4 regions of the Cupriavidus sp. UGS-1 genome follow, and region 1 is predicted to be linked to each of the others. Evidence: predicted binding sites of a transcription regulator. Region 1 holds the regulator's gene; each other region holds the start of a gene.
The links. Region 1 encodes FNR, which switches genes on or off when oxygen is low (the NO sensors DNR and NnrR bind a similar motif). Its sites were predicted from a motif close to TTGATNNNNATCAA; they were not measured.
Positions count from the first base shown of each region.

Region 2: LRR16_RS06415 (universal stress protein) is a predicted target of FNR. The motif match lies at 1,758-1,771, and genes of this name have one in related genera.
Region 3: LRR16_RS08695 (hemerythrin domain-containing protein) is a predicted target of FNR. The motif match lies at 1,450-1,463, and genes of this name have one in related genera.
Region 4: LRR16_RS08440 (OmpW family protein) is a predicted target of FNR. The motif match lies at 1,034-1,047, and genes of this name have one in related genera.

Region 1 covers NZ_JAJQJF010000033.1:11,340-14,517, forward strand. The annotation lists gene ccoG (cytochrome c oxidase accessory protein CcoG) at 1-485, shown strand, start outside; gene LRR16_RS24240 (FixH family protein) at 498-749, shown strand; gene LRR16_RS24245 (hypothetical protein) at 746-1,015, shown strand; gene fnr (fumarate/nitrate reduction transcriptional regulator Fnr) at 1,077-1,724, opposite strand; gene LRR16_RS24255 (sulfite exporter TauE/SafE family protein) at 1,915-2,688, shown strand.
Region 2 covers NZ_JAJQJF010000003.1:343,891-347,068, forward strand. The annotation lists gene LRR16_RS06405 (PAS domain-containing sensor histidine kinase) at 1-234, shown strand, start outside; gene LRR16_RS06410 (response regulator transcription factor) at 231-878, shown strand; gene LRR16_RS06415 (universal stress protein) at 1,838-2,341, shown strand; gene LRR16_RS06420 (YeeE/YedE family protein) at 2,568-3,002, shown strand; gene LRR16_RS06425 (YeeE/YedE family protein) at 3,012-3,178, shown strand, end outside.
Region 3 covers NZ_JAJQJF010000005.1:31,509-34,686, reverse strand. The annotation lists gene LRR16_RS08715 (TolC family protein) at 1-132, opposite strand, end outside; gene LRR16_RS08710 (hypothetical protein) at 424-777, opposite strand; gene LRR16_RS08705 (hypothetical protein) at 840-1,211, opposite strand; gene LRR16_RS08700 (hypothetical protein) at 1,231-1,401, opposite strand; gene LRR16_RS08695 (hemerythrin domain-containing protein) at 1,606-2,115, shown strand; gene LRR16_RS08690 (TetR/AcrR family transcriptional regulator) at 2,228-2,959, shown strand; gene LRR16_RS08685 (tripartite tricarboxylate transporter substrate binding protein) at 3,079-3,178, shown strand, end outside.
Region 4 covers NZ_JAJQJF010000004.1:410,552-413,729, forward strand. The annotation lists gene LRR16_RS08430 (ferrous iron transporter B) at 1-532, shown strand, start outside; gene LRR16_RS08435 (DUF6587 family protein) at 550-882, shown strand; gene LRR16_RS08440 (OmpW family protein) at 1,112-1,780, shown strand; gene LRR16_RS08445 (hypothetical protein) at 1,907-3,115, opposite strand.

The sequences.
Region 1 (3,178 bases):
CGCTGTCCGCGGCCAATGCGCGCCGCCGCGTGGTACGCCCGCGCATCGTGCTGTATGCGGTGCTGTGGCTGGCGCTGGCCGGCGGCTTCGTCTGGTCGGTCGCGGTGCGCACGCCGCTGAAGGTGGACATCATCCGCGACCGGCAGGCGCTGGCGCGCGAAGTGGAAGGGCGCTGGATCGAGAACGTCTACCGGCTGCAGCTGATCAATACCACCGAAGGCGAACTGGACGTGGCCATCGCGGCGGAAAGTCCTGGCCTGCCGGGGCTGTCCGTCGAATACGAGCGCGCTGCCGGCCATCTGGCGCCTACATCGAACCGGCTGCTGCCGCTGCGGCTGCGCGTGCCGCTGGAGCAGGCCGCGTCGGGCACCCATGTGGTCGACATCGTCGTCAGCGGCTCGCCCGCAGCGCCTGGGGCCGGGCCCGGAGCCGAGCGCGTGCAGGTGCGGCAGTCCACCCGCTTTTTCGTTCCCGACCAACCGTAACGAGGCATCGACATGTCCCAATGCAAACCGTGGTGGAAGGAGCCGTGGCCGTGGCTGCTGATCAGTGGCCCGGCGCTGGCGATGATCGGCTGTGCGGTGACGATCTGGGTCGCGCTGCGGCACGCGGACCGGCCGATCGTCGACGGCGTGGTGCGTCAGGGGCTGCTGGTCCGGCAGGCGGCGACGCCGGCGGCGGTGGCGGCTTCGGCTGCCACGCAGGACTCGCGCGACGCGGTCGATCCCCGATCGGTGGCACGGCCATGAAGGCGCGCTGGCTGATGTGGGTGCTGTGGCCCGCCTTCGTCGGCGCGGCCGTGGCCTTCGTGCTGGTGTTTTCGCTGATCGATCCGCGCGATCTGCGCGTCTTCGGGCGGCCGCTCGAGCTGTCGCACGGCGCCATCTATACGATCGGCTTCGCGGTCGCGTGGGCGGTGTGCGCGCTGTCCAGCGCGCTGACGCTGTGCATGCTGCCGGCATCGATGCTGGCCCCGATGTCGTCGCCGATGTCGGCGGCCGACGAACTGGAGTAGGGCGATGGCAATGCTGGCAGCGGCTGCCGCGGGCGTCACTGCCGCGACTGCCGCGCGGGGATCAGCAGGCGGTCTTGCCCAGCAGCTGGCGGATGCCGTCCATGTCGACCAGCTTCACGTGGCGCTGGCGGATCTGGATCAGGCCGGCCTCGGCGAAGCGCGAGAACAGCCGGCTGACGGTCTCGAGCTTCAGGCCCAGATAGCTGCCGATTTCCTCGCGGCTCATCCGCAGCACGAACTCGGACGGCGAATAGCCGCGTGCCGACAGGCGCTCGGACAGGCTGATCAGGAAGCCCGCCAGCCGCTCCTCCGCGCGCATCGAGCCCAGCGTGATCAGCATCATCTGGTCCTGCGTGATTTCCCGGCTCATCAGCCGCATGAACTGGTGCTGCAGCGAAGGCAGCGAGGCCGACAGCGTCTGGATCTCGTCGTAGCGCACCACGCAGACCTCGGTGTCCTCGAGCGCGGTCGCGTCCGACGCATGCCGCATCTCGGTCAGCCCATCGAAGCCGACCACTTCGCCGGGCAGATGAAAGCCGGTGATCTGCGCGCGGCCGTCTTCCATCGTCACGTGGGTCTTCAGCGTGCCGAAGCGGATCGCATAGACCGCGTCGAGCGGATCGCCGAGGCGATACAGCGGTTCGCCCTTGCGCACGCGCACGCGCTCCTGCACCAGCGTGTCCATCTTCTCGACGTCCTGCGCCGACATGCCGACCGGCAGGCACAGCTGTCCCAGCGAGCAGGTGGAGCAGCGGGTCGATTGGTCGTTCAGGGGAATGGCGTTCAGCAATTGGAATCCGCGCGAAGGGAAGGGACTGCCATCGACGGCGCGATGGGGGCGATGGGCGTGAAGCAAGCGGCCATTCTACCGTGCTCCATGCCGGCGAGGGGAGCCTGACATGGCGATCGGCGTACTGGCCAGCGTGTTTCTGCTGGCGCTGTTGGGCGGCGTCCACTGTGCGGCGATGTGCGGCGGCATCGCGCTGGTGCTCGAGGGCAACGATGCCGGGCAGGCCGCGCCGGTGGCGCTGTACCGCAGCCGCGCGGCGTGGGTGCGCGAACTGCTGGTGCTGCATGCCGGCCGCCTGAGCGCCTACGCCTTGCTCGGCGCATTGCTGGGCGCGGTCGGCGCGGCCGCCTGGAAGGCGCAGTATCTGCCCGTGCAGCGGGCGCTGTTCGCGGCCGGCAGCGCGAGCCTGCTGCTGGCGGGGCTGTGGACGTTGGGTGCCGCGCGGCTGGTTGGAACGATCCCCGGCGTCGATGCCGTGGCGCGGCGGCTCGCCGCGCGCTGGGCGCGCTGGGGCGCAAGGGCCATCGCGCGCAAGGAAACCGGCGCCGCCCCGCGCGGCGCCCGGCGCCTGTTGCGCCGCTACGTCGCCGGACTGGCCTGGGGGCTGGTGCCCTGCGGCATGGTCTACGCCGCGCTCGCGCTGGCCTTGCTGGCCGGCAGCGCCGCGTCGGGCGCGCTGGTGATGCTGGCCTTCGGCGTCGGTACGCTGCCCAATCTGCTGATGCTGTCGAGCCTGTCGGCGGGCCTGCGCGTGCTGGCGCGCCGGCCATGGGTCCGCCGCGGCATCGGCGCGGCGGTCGCGCTGTTCGGCGCGGCCGGTCTTGCGCGGGCCGCGATGCTTCCCGAGACGCTGGCCGCGCACGGCTTCTGCCTGACACTGTGAGGCCGGGCGCCGCCCGCCCGCGAAGGCCGCGGTTGCAGGCCGGCGCGGGAATGCCATACAATCGCGGGAAGCCACGGCGACCGGGCCGCTTTCGCGCAGGTGTCGTGGTCGCCCGGTCGCGCTTGATCCAGGCGTCTGTCACGGCACTCATGGGTTTCCATACCCATCTCCCTCCCCGCACTGTCCGGCTAGAACATCCGATGTCGACATCGGCCAAGAATACCGGCCAGCGGCGTGGCAGCGAGGGGCCCGACAGGCTGCACGCCAGGCCATGACCAAGTTGTCTCGCATTCCGGACGGTCGCGGCTGTCCGGGCGTGTCGGCCGCAACAGGGGAGACGGCGCGACGCGCTGGTCCTTCCGCCGACCGATTTCGGGAGACGGGCGGACGATCTTCTGCCGGAACGGACCGGCAATCGATGCACCGATGAGAAGCGCGCGGACCCGATGCGGCAAGCATCCCGGTCGGCTGCGCGATGAATGGCGGCAGG
Region 2 (3,178 bases), on a different contig from region 1:
CGCTTTGAACTCGTCGACGGGCAATACGAGCTGGTGGTGCAGGACAACGGTATCGGCTGGGACGGCCGCACGGCGCCATCTACCGAAGGAAGATCGATGGGGCTCGTAGGGGTGCGCGAGCGCGCGCGCCTGCTAGGCGGCGCTGCAACAATGGAGTATCGACCGGGCGGCGGCTTCCGACTGGCTGTTCGTTTCCCGCAGTCGGACGTGATCCCGAGCGGGGGGAAACAATGATCAAGGTCTTCATCGCGGACGACCATGCCGTCGTACGAGACGGCGTCCGGCACATTCTTGAACGGGCCGGTGGTTTCGAGGTCGTGGCGGAAGCCGAAGATGGGACGCAGGTGTGCAGCCAGCTGCGGCAACACCGCAGCGATGTGATCGTGCTCGATCTGTCCATGCCAGGGCGCAGTGGGCTGGAGCTGATTAAGCAGATTCGGACGGAGTTTCCTGGGCTGCGGATACTGGTGCTGACGATGCATGCCGAGGAAGAGTACGTGCGCAGGGCTTTCCGAGCCGGCGCGTCCGGCTATCTCACCAAGGAAAGCGCCGCCACGGAATTGGTCGCCGCAACCGGCAAGGTCGCATCCGGTGGCACCTACGTCAGCCAGGCGATCGGGGAAAAGCTTGCCACCGGGCTTCAGGGCGGGACGGAGCAATTGCCCCATCTCTCTCTATCGGATCGCGAGATGGAGGTGTTCCGAAGACTGGTTCTGGGAGAAACGGTCTCGGCGATCGCCGCCGGCCTGTGTGTCAGTGCGAAGACGATCAGCACGTACAAGATGCGTCTGATGGAGAAGCTCGGCTTGCCAAACGAGGCGGCGTTGGTTCGGTATGCAATTCGACATGGCTTGTTTGGCGACGATGCCACGCTGTGAAGCCTGTGCGGCAACGAGGGCCCGTTACCCGGCGGTTACCGAGACGACGGCGCTTGGCGTGGGATAGTAGTCTCAAGCCAGTCGGTGCAGAGTGAGACAGCTTGGGACAGTTCAGCCGGCTGGTCAAAGGTTCCCCCCAGTGTTCGCACCAGCGACGACCGGCTGCACTGACAGTCAGCCGACCCGTCGCCACGGTTTGGCGCGGTGGTGTCCGAGCTGTTGCCTCCGACAATAGCCAACGCAGGAATAGGGCAGGCATCCTGATTCGCGCTCCTGGCCAGGTCTCGCGGACCGCGCAGGGTCACCAAGGCGCAGAACGTAGCATGACCGGCCACCGCCATCGTCGCCTCTGACGCCAGCTCGCCTGCTGCTACACATACCAGAGGTATCGGACCGCACGGCGCCTCGGATTCAAGCCATTCCGCGACGCGGGCGACGCGGTGCACGAGATCCGTATGTCTGTGGAAAGTGTCGGCCGAGTGCCGGTGACGGTGAGGGGCAATGTCGATCAAGGCAGTTGCGTACCCCAGCTTCCACAGCTTGCGGCAGAAGTAGTTCGCCGATGCGATGCGCGATGAGGCTTTGCCTGCGTACAGCATCACGACGAGCGCTCTCGGCAGGGAAGGGCGATCAATGACGATTCGCAAACGCTCCCCTGCCGCCTGGAGCGTTTCCACTCGGCACATATCCTCCTGGTCGTACACGCGACGGTTCGATGGTCCAGTGCTGCCACGGGTTCGATGTCGCTGCGGTACAAGCGTTGTCTGCATGGATGTCTCCTTGGGGTCGTGTGGCTGCCACGGACACAGGTGGCCTGCTCCGGCAGCATTGGCGCTGCAAGGTCCGGTCAGACAATAGCGGCAAGAGAAGCCAGGGAGCTTGATGCAAATCAATAGCTGGACGGTGCGCGCTCATATGCTTGTCTCACGCGCATTTACAAGTGGCGAAGGGGCATGATCATGTACAAACGAATTCTGGTAGCGGTGGATGGCAGCGAATTGTCCCGATTGGCAGTAATGCAGGCAGCCCGTCTTGCGCAGAGCTGCGGCGCGATAGTCCAGGCCTTGTATGTTGTCGACAGTACCGATATCTACTACGGCATAGGCCCATACGATCCGGGCGGCGTCACCGAGGCGTTGCTGACTTACGGGGAAGCGGTTCTGCAGGACGCCGCGGCGTCGCTGGCGGGGGCCGGTGTAGAGCATTGTACGAAGCTGCGAAAAACCTCGGTGGCGCCCGGAAGGGTGGCGGCGACGATCGAGCTCGAGGCGCAAGAGTGGAATGCGGACCTGATTGTCATGGGCACGCATGGTCGAAGGGGGATGCAGCGATTGCTGATGGGCAGCGTGGCGCAGGGTGTGGTCCATCGCTCGACGCGTCCGGTCCTGCTGGTTCGCCATCCGGCTCAGCGTGCTGACAAATCGGAGCCGGCCACGGTATCAACTTCGAACGACGCACACTAGGGGCGTACGCCGGAATGGCTCTGATGGCCGAGAGGAATGAGAGGGCCCGACCGGGTCTTCACCGGATGCGGTCGGGTTATGCCCTTGGAGCGGAGGCATCCGCGCCGCCAGCCCCAGCTGTCCCTCGCTTCCCGGCAATCGGCTGAATAATTGAGCCGCTGCTCACGAGCCCCGCTGTGTCGGAGCCGGATCCAGTTTCCGCTGTACTGTCCTAAGGAATAGCCCCATGACGATCGACTGGAGTGCCTTCACTCCATTGGCTTCGCTGGCGGGCGGCATAATCATCGGCATCGCCGCCGCCATGTTCGTTCTGCTAAATGGCCGGATCGCCGGCATCAGCGGCGTGCTTGGCGGACTGCTCACGCCGGTGCGCGGCGATGTCGCCTGGCGCGTGGCATTCATTGCCGGACTCATGGGCGCTCCACTCATGTACGGAGTATTCGCGCAGCTGCCGATGCCGCGAATCGACGCCGGCTTCGGCACACTGACCGTGGCAGGACTGCTCGTGGGGGTAGGCGCGCGTTACGGGGCGGGATGCACGAGCGGGCACGGCGTGTGCGGCATCTCGCGCCTCTCGGCGCGCTCGCTGGTGGCCACTCTCACCTTCATGGCGTCCGGATTCGTTACCGTCTTCGTCGCCCGCCATCTGCTTGACGCTTGAGAGGAAACGATGCCTGGGTTCTTTGCACTTCTGGCTGGCGTTGTTTTCGGCATCGGCCTGATTCTTTCGGGTATGGCGAATCCAGCCAAGGTCTTGGCATTCCTGGACCTGGCCGGTAACTGGGACCCATCGCTTGCTTTTGTCATGGCCGGTGCCATCCTGGTCGGCGTTGTCGC
Region 3 (3,178 bases), on a different contig from region 1:
CTCGGCGCGCGCGGCACGCTGGCCCGGCATCCAGATCGGCACGCCAAGCGAGACCTCGCTCTCGCGCACGCCCCGGCGATCGGCCAGGCGATCACCGCGATGCCGCAGTTCGGCCACCGGCGGGCCGGCCATCCAGGCGTCGGCCTGCACGCGGCTGGCGGCCGCCTCCCCCCGCCGACCTTCGGCGGCCTGCAGCGCGACCGAATGCGCCCACGCGGCTTCGAACAGCGCGTGCAGGTCGGCGGGCGCGGCCTGGCCTGCCGGCGCCTGCGCACAGGCAATGCGCGTCAGCACGACGGCTGTCGCAATGAACAATATCTTCTGCATGAAACACCCCAACGCAACGAAAGCGGATCGACGATGCGACGGGGTGCCGCGCCGGTGCCGGCGCGGCGCAGACATGGAACGAACGCTTCCCCGCCGTCAGGCGGCGGCGTGAGGCGGACGTAAAGGCGGACTGCTGAAGGGACTGGGAATGGGCCCAGGAAGGAATGACGGCGTCAGGTAGCGCGGCGGCACCAGCGGTACCGAAAACGCGAGGCCGACGGTGCCGTACAGGCCGGACGCGAAATCGAAGTCCAGCTGATGCGATGCCGAGGCCGTCGAGTCGTCCTCGTGCATCGCACCGTCCTCGTCGTGATGGTGCGGCACATGCTCGGCATGCGCGACCATGTGCTCGAGCATGGCCTCGGAGGCGTGCGCGAACTGCCGGTCCACCGCGGCCATGGCCTGCAGCGGCAGCAACAGCATCAGGAGGATGGCAACGACGCGCGACATGGCCGGGATTCTACCGGAATCGTGGCCGGCGCCCTGGAATCGCGCCGGCGGCGCTGGCGGGATCACGGTGGCGAATCGTCGGCGGAAACGGCGGAAAGCAGCCGCGCCGCCGTCTCCTCGTCGAGATCGAGCCGGTACTTTGTCGCCAGGTAGCGCGCCAGATTGGCAATGCGAGATGGCGTCCTTCCCGCGGCTTCCAGCTGCGCACGGTAGGCCTCGACCTCGCAGGCCTGCCGATAGGCCTTTGACAGCAGATAGCGCGGCCCGTGGGTGAACGGCCGGCGCCAGAACTGGCGCACATGAACCAGCTCATGCGCGATCAGCCCGGCCGAAACGCCCGGCCGAAGCAGCACGATCGGGCCCAGACTGATGCCGTCGAAATGCCGTGGGACCAGCCAGCGGCTCTCGAGCAGCAGGCACCTGGGATTGCGCAACGCCTTCATCGCCAAAGGATCAGCCTTGCGGACCCGGCCCCGAGTCGTGATCCAGTGCATTGCGGATCAGGGCCCTGCCCTTCGGCGGCGCCGCCAGGTACGCCAGATACATCGAAGCGGCCAGCGCGAGCCCGGCCACGGCAAAGGCGATGAACGTCGTGCCGGCGATGCCAAGTTTTCCATCGGACATGGTGGTCTCCAGAGAGTCACTAAAGTGGTCGAACCGCAGCGGAATCCCTTGACGCCAAGCAAGCCCTGCGCCACCGCTGGAATGGCCGGACACGTGCGGTGCGCGCCGAACCGGCCGGTAAAGATTGCCCGCCCGCCCCCGGAAGGGCGCTTGGACCATGGCGTCCAGACGGCGCCCACCCGACGGCGCGATAATGGGCGCGCCATGCTGCCCAATACGACCACCATTCCTTCATTCGATTCCCCGATCGAACTGCTGATCGCCTGCCACGACAAGATCAGGCGTTTTGCCTCGCTGTGCGGCCGCCTGGCCGAGCACACCGCCCGGCATGGCGCGGACGACCAGGCGCGCACCGCGGCGGCCGGCATCGTACGGTACTTCACCGTTGCCGCGCCCTTGCACCATGACGATGAGGAACAGGACCTGTTCCCCGCCCTTCGCGCGCTCGGCGACGAGGCGCTGACGTCGGCGATGCGGGCCCTGGAGCACGACCACGACGCGCTCGACGCGCTGTGGGACCAGGCCCGGCCGTGGCTGGAGGCCGTGCAGCAGGGATCGGCCGGCGCGGCGCCGCAAGCGCTGGCGCAGTTCGCCGCCGCTTACCTGCGTCATGTCGAACGCGAGGAGCACGAAATCTTTCCCTTCGCGATCCGGCTGCCGGAGTCGACCTTGCAGGCGATCGGGCAACGGATGGCGCAGCGCCGCGGCGGTTAAGGACGCCCGGCCCTCAAACAGAAAACTTGCGGTACGCCCAGCAAGTATCTGCGGGTATACGCCTAACATCGTTAACTTGCGGTACGTACCGCTTGTAAATACACTGGCTCGCATGCCCAAGACACTTGCCACCCTCCCCGGCTCCCAGGCCGATTCGTCTGGAGCGGAAAGCCGCGCGCTGCCCGATGGCGCTGACGCGGTACCGATCAAACGGCCGCGCCGCACGCAGGCCGAGCGCGTCGCCGAGTCCGACCGCCGGCTGATGGCCGCGGCGACGCGGCTGATCGCGACCCGCGGCTACACGCACACGACGCTGGAAGCGACCGGCATCGAAGCCGGATATAGCCGCGGCCTGGTGCAGCACCGCTTCGGCACCAAGGACCGGTTGCTCGAAGAGCTGGTCAAGCATATTGCGAACGCCCACCGCGAACGCCTGCTGGCACGGATGCAGGGCTTGACCGGCCTGGACGCGATCTTCTGCGAGATCGATTGCTACCTCGAAGGCATGGACGATCCGTCCGAAAACTCTCGCGCCTTCTTCGTGCTGATGCTCGAGTCGATCGGCCCGGCCCCGCAGGTCCGACCGACCTTCGCCGCGATCAGCGCGCGCTGGCACCGTGCGATCACTCGCCATATCGAAGCCGGCCAGCGCACCGGGCAGATTCGCCCCGATATCGTCGCCTCGGAAGAAGCGCAGCTGTTGATCGCCACGGTGCGCGGACTGCGAATGCAGTCGATGCTCAATCCGACCACCAGCAATATCGCGGTTGCGATCCGGGCGCTGAAGGACAACCTGCGCGCGCGCCTGGTGCTCCCCGCAAAGCCTGCCGAAGCGCCCGAGTAGCCGGCGCGTTCCCCTTGCCGTTCCCACGCTGACTGCGCGCCGATCCATGATGCGACGCGGCCGGACCGCGCTCGCCCGTACAACAACAACAACACCAAGAAATACAGGAGACAAGGCCCATGTCACATCGCTGGTTCCAGGCTGGCACCGCGGCCGTTGCAGCGGCCTGTGCCGCCGTCTTCGCCGCCGCGGCCGCGCCCGCCCATGCCGCCGACTTTC
Region 4 (3,178 bases), on a different contig from region 1:
GCGCGATGTGCTGATCGGCTTGTGGGAACGCGCCCGCATCTTCCTGTCGCGCGTCGGCAAGGTGATCCTGACGCTCACCGTGCTGCTGTGGTTCCTGGCGACCTTCCCGTCCCCGCCCGAAGGCGCGACGCTGCCGCCGATCGACTACAGCTTCGCCGGCATGATCGGCCATGCGCTGGAGAAGGTGTTCGCGCCGGTCGGCTTCAACTGGCAGATCTGTATCGCGCTGGTGCCGGGCCTGGCCGCGCGCGAGGTCGCGGTCGGCGCGCTGGCGACCGTCTACGCGCTGTCGGGCAGCGAGGACACCGTGGCCGCGCAGCTCGCGCCGATGATCGCCGCGCAATGGTCGCTGGCCACCGCGCTCGCGCTGCTGGCGTGGTTCGTGTTCGCCCCGCAGTGCATCTCGACGCTGGCCGTGATCCGCCGTGAAACGAACTCGTGGAAGGTAATGGCGGCCTCCACGCTGTATCTGGCGGGCCTGGGCTATCTGGCGGCATTCGTGACCTACCGCGTGGCGCTGCTGTTCAGCTGAGGCATTCGGAAGCCATCATGTCGCTCTATCACGTCGTCGAATCCGTGCTGGTGCCGCTGATCGTGCTGGTGTGCGCGCTGTCGGTGGCGGCGCGCTACATGCCGCGCACGCGCGAGCGCGTCAAGGCGGCGCTGGCGGCAAGCCTCGGCGGCGCGCAAGCACGCGGATGGCGCGCGCGGCTGGTGGCACGGCTGGCGCCGCAGGCGGTGGCATCGGGTTGCGCCACCGGCTGCGACAGCGGCGGCTGCAACAGCTGCGACAGCAATACGTCGAGCAATACGACCAACTCCGCGCCCGCCGCGCAGGAGAAACCGATCCGCATCGTGCGCAAACCGCAGGGCAAGGGCTAGGCGCGATCCTGCCTCAGGCACCGCAGTTCGACGAAGCCGGCTTTGCCGGCTTTTTTCTTGCCCGGCACTTTGTCGTCCCCGCGTATGCGGGGACCCAGTGGCTTTCAAAGACGCTGGGTTCCCGCCTGCGCGGGAACGACGGCATGGACCTTTGCTTTAGGTCAAACGGGTCAGAGGCCGGCAACGGCACACTCGGCATGGGGTCTTTCCCAGTCCTGTCGATAACAACATGAGCCCGATGCAATCTCCTCGTACCCGATTGGCAATGGCCGCCGTGGCGGCCGCGATGATGGCCTTTACCCCGCTGCACGCCGGCGCGGCAGATGCCGCCGCCCACCCATCCGGCACCGAACCCGAAGGCAACTGGATGGTCCGCCTGCGCGGCACCTATCTCGACTTTGCACAGAAGTCCGACCCCGTCGGCGGCGCCGGTGCCTCGGACCGGATCGGCGTCAACAACAAGTGGATCCCCGAGCTGGATGTCACCTACTTCTTCACGCCGCACCTCGCCGCGGAACTGGTGCTGACCGTTCCGCAGAAGCAGGACGTCTATCTCGACGGCAACCGGATCGGATCGTTCAAGCATCTGCCGCCGACGCTGCTGCTGCAGTATCACTTCCGCCCGCACGCCACGTTGCGGCCCTATGTCGGCGCGGGGTTGAACTTCACGCGGATCTGGGACGCCGATATCGCCGGCAATACGCTGTCGCTGGACCGCTGGAGCATCGCGCCCGCGCTGCAGATCGGCATGGACTACCGGCTGACGCGCAACTGGTTCCTGAATGCGGACATCAAGAAGGTGTGGCTGTCCAGCGATGTGAAGGCGGCCGGCGCCAAGGTGTCGGAGGTCAAGCTCGACCCGTGGCTGTTCAGCGTTGGCCTCGGATACCGGTTCTGAGCGGCGGACTGCGGTCACGCAGAAATGGGTACGCTGCGTATCCGAACACCTCAACGTCGTCCCCGCGCAGGCGGGGACCCAGTGGCTTTGAAAAGCGCTGGGGCCGCTTGCACGGGAACGACGTGTTCAGATCGCGCTGCCGTTGATCGTCACCGACAATCGCTGCCCGCTTTGCCTGACGCTGCAGCTCGCGGTCAGCGAGAACTCGCCAGGGGTCAGCGGCGTCACGCCGACCTGGCCCGGATGCGTGGCCGGGGTCACGGCGATATTGCCTGACTGTTGCCAGTCCCATGCCTCGCATTCGACGAAGGTCAGCGCGGTGCCGCGATGCCTGACGGTCGCGGTGACCGGAATCGGCAGCGGCGGCATCGTCGCGATACGCAGCGGCTGCGGGCCATCGTAGACCAGCGCCCAGGTCGGCTGCTCGGTCACCGTCAGGCCGGCGCTCGGCGTGGCATCGAGCTGTTTGCTGGTGGCGGTGATTTTCAACAGGCTCTGCAGCGGATCGGCGCCATTGGGACGGCTGGTATTCAACGTGAAGCCGCGCCCGCTTGCGGTTGGTACGACCGACAGCGACGGCGAGGTGCTCGCGTACGACCATTGGCCGTCGAACTGCGCGGTCGCATCGGTGCCGTCGCTGCGCATCACGCGCGCCGACAGCGTTGCCGGATAGCCGTTCAGGATCGAGATCGCATCGATCGGCGTGCCGTTGCGCAGCAGCTCGAGCGTGTAGCCGTAGCTGCCGTTCTTCAGCACGACGACCGCGATTCGGGCGGCCAACGCGGCGCCATTAGGCGCCGTCACGCCGATCGTGACCGTGCCCTCGACCGTGCTGCTGGTCGACGGATTGACGCCGTGCAGCGTCGCGCGCTCGCGATCTGCACTCAGCTGGATGCCGGCAGCCGAACTCGCCCAGGCCCAGTCGTGCACGGCGGCGGACACATCGATGCCGTCGCCATCGAGCAGCGTGGCGCGGATCTGCCGCGTTTCGCCATTGGCCAAGGTCAGTAGCGGATGCGACACCGCGAGGCTGTAGTTGTGGCTGGCCGCGACCGTGATCGTGGCGGTCTGCACCGGCAGCGCGATCGCCTTGCCGTCGGCACCGTTGATGGTCGCGGCGACCTGCACGGTGACGGTACCCGCGGCGATGCCGGTCACGACCGCGGCGCCGGCGACGTTGGCGCTTGGTGTCACCGTGGCGACCGCGGGATCGGACGAGGTCCACGCGTAGCTGCCCTGGGCGGTGACGTCCCTGCCGTTGCTGTCGACGACGACGGCCGCAAGGGTCAGCGTGCGGCCCACGCCGACCTGTCCCGCCGATTGTCCGAGTGTCACGGTATAGCTGACCGTCGTCGGTGATCCGTTGGAGTCTGGACCTGACGAGCTGCCGGAGCCCGA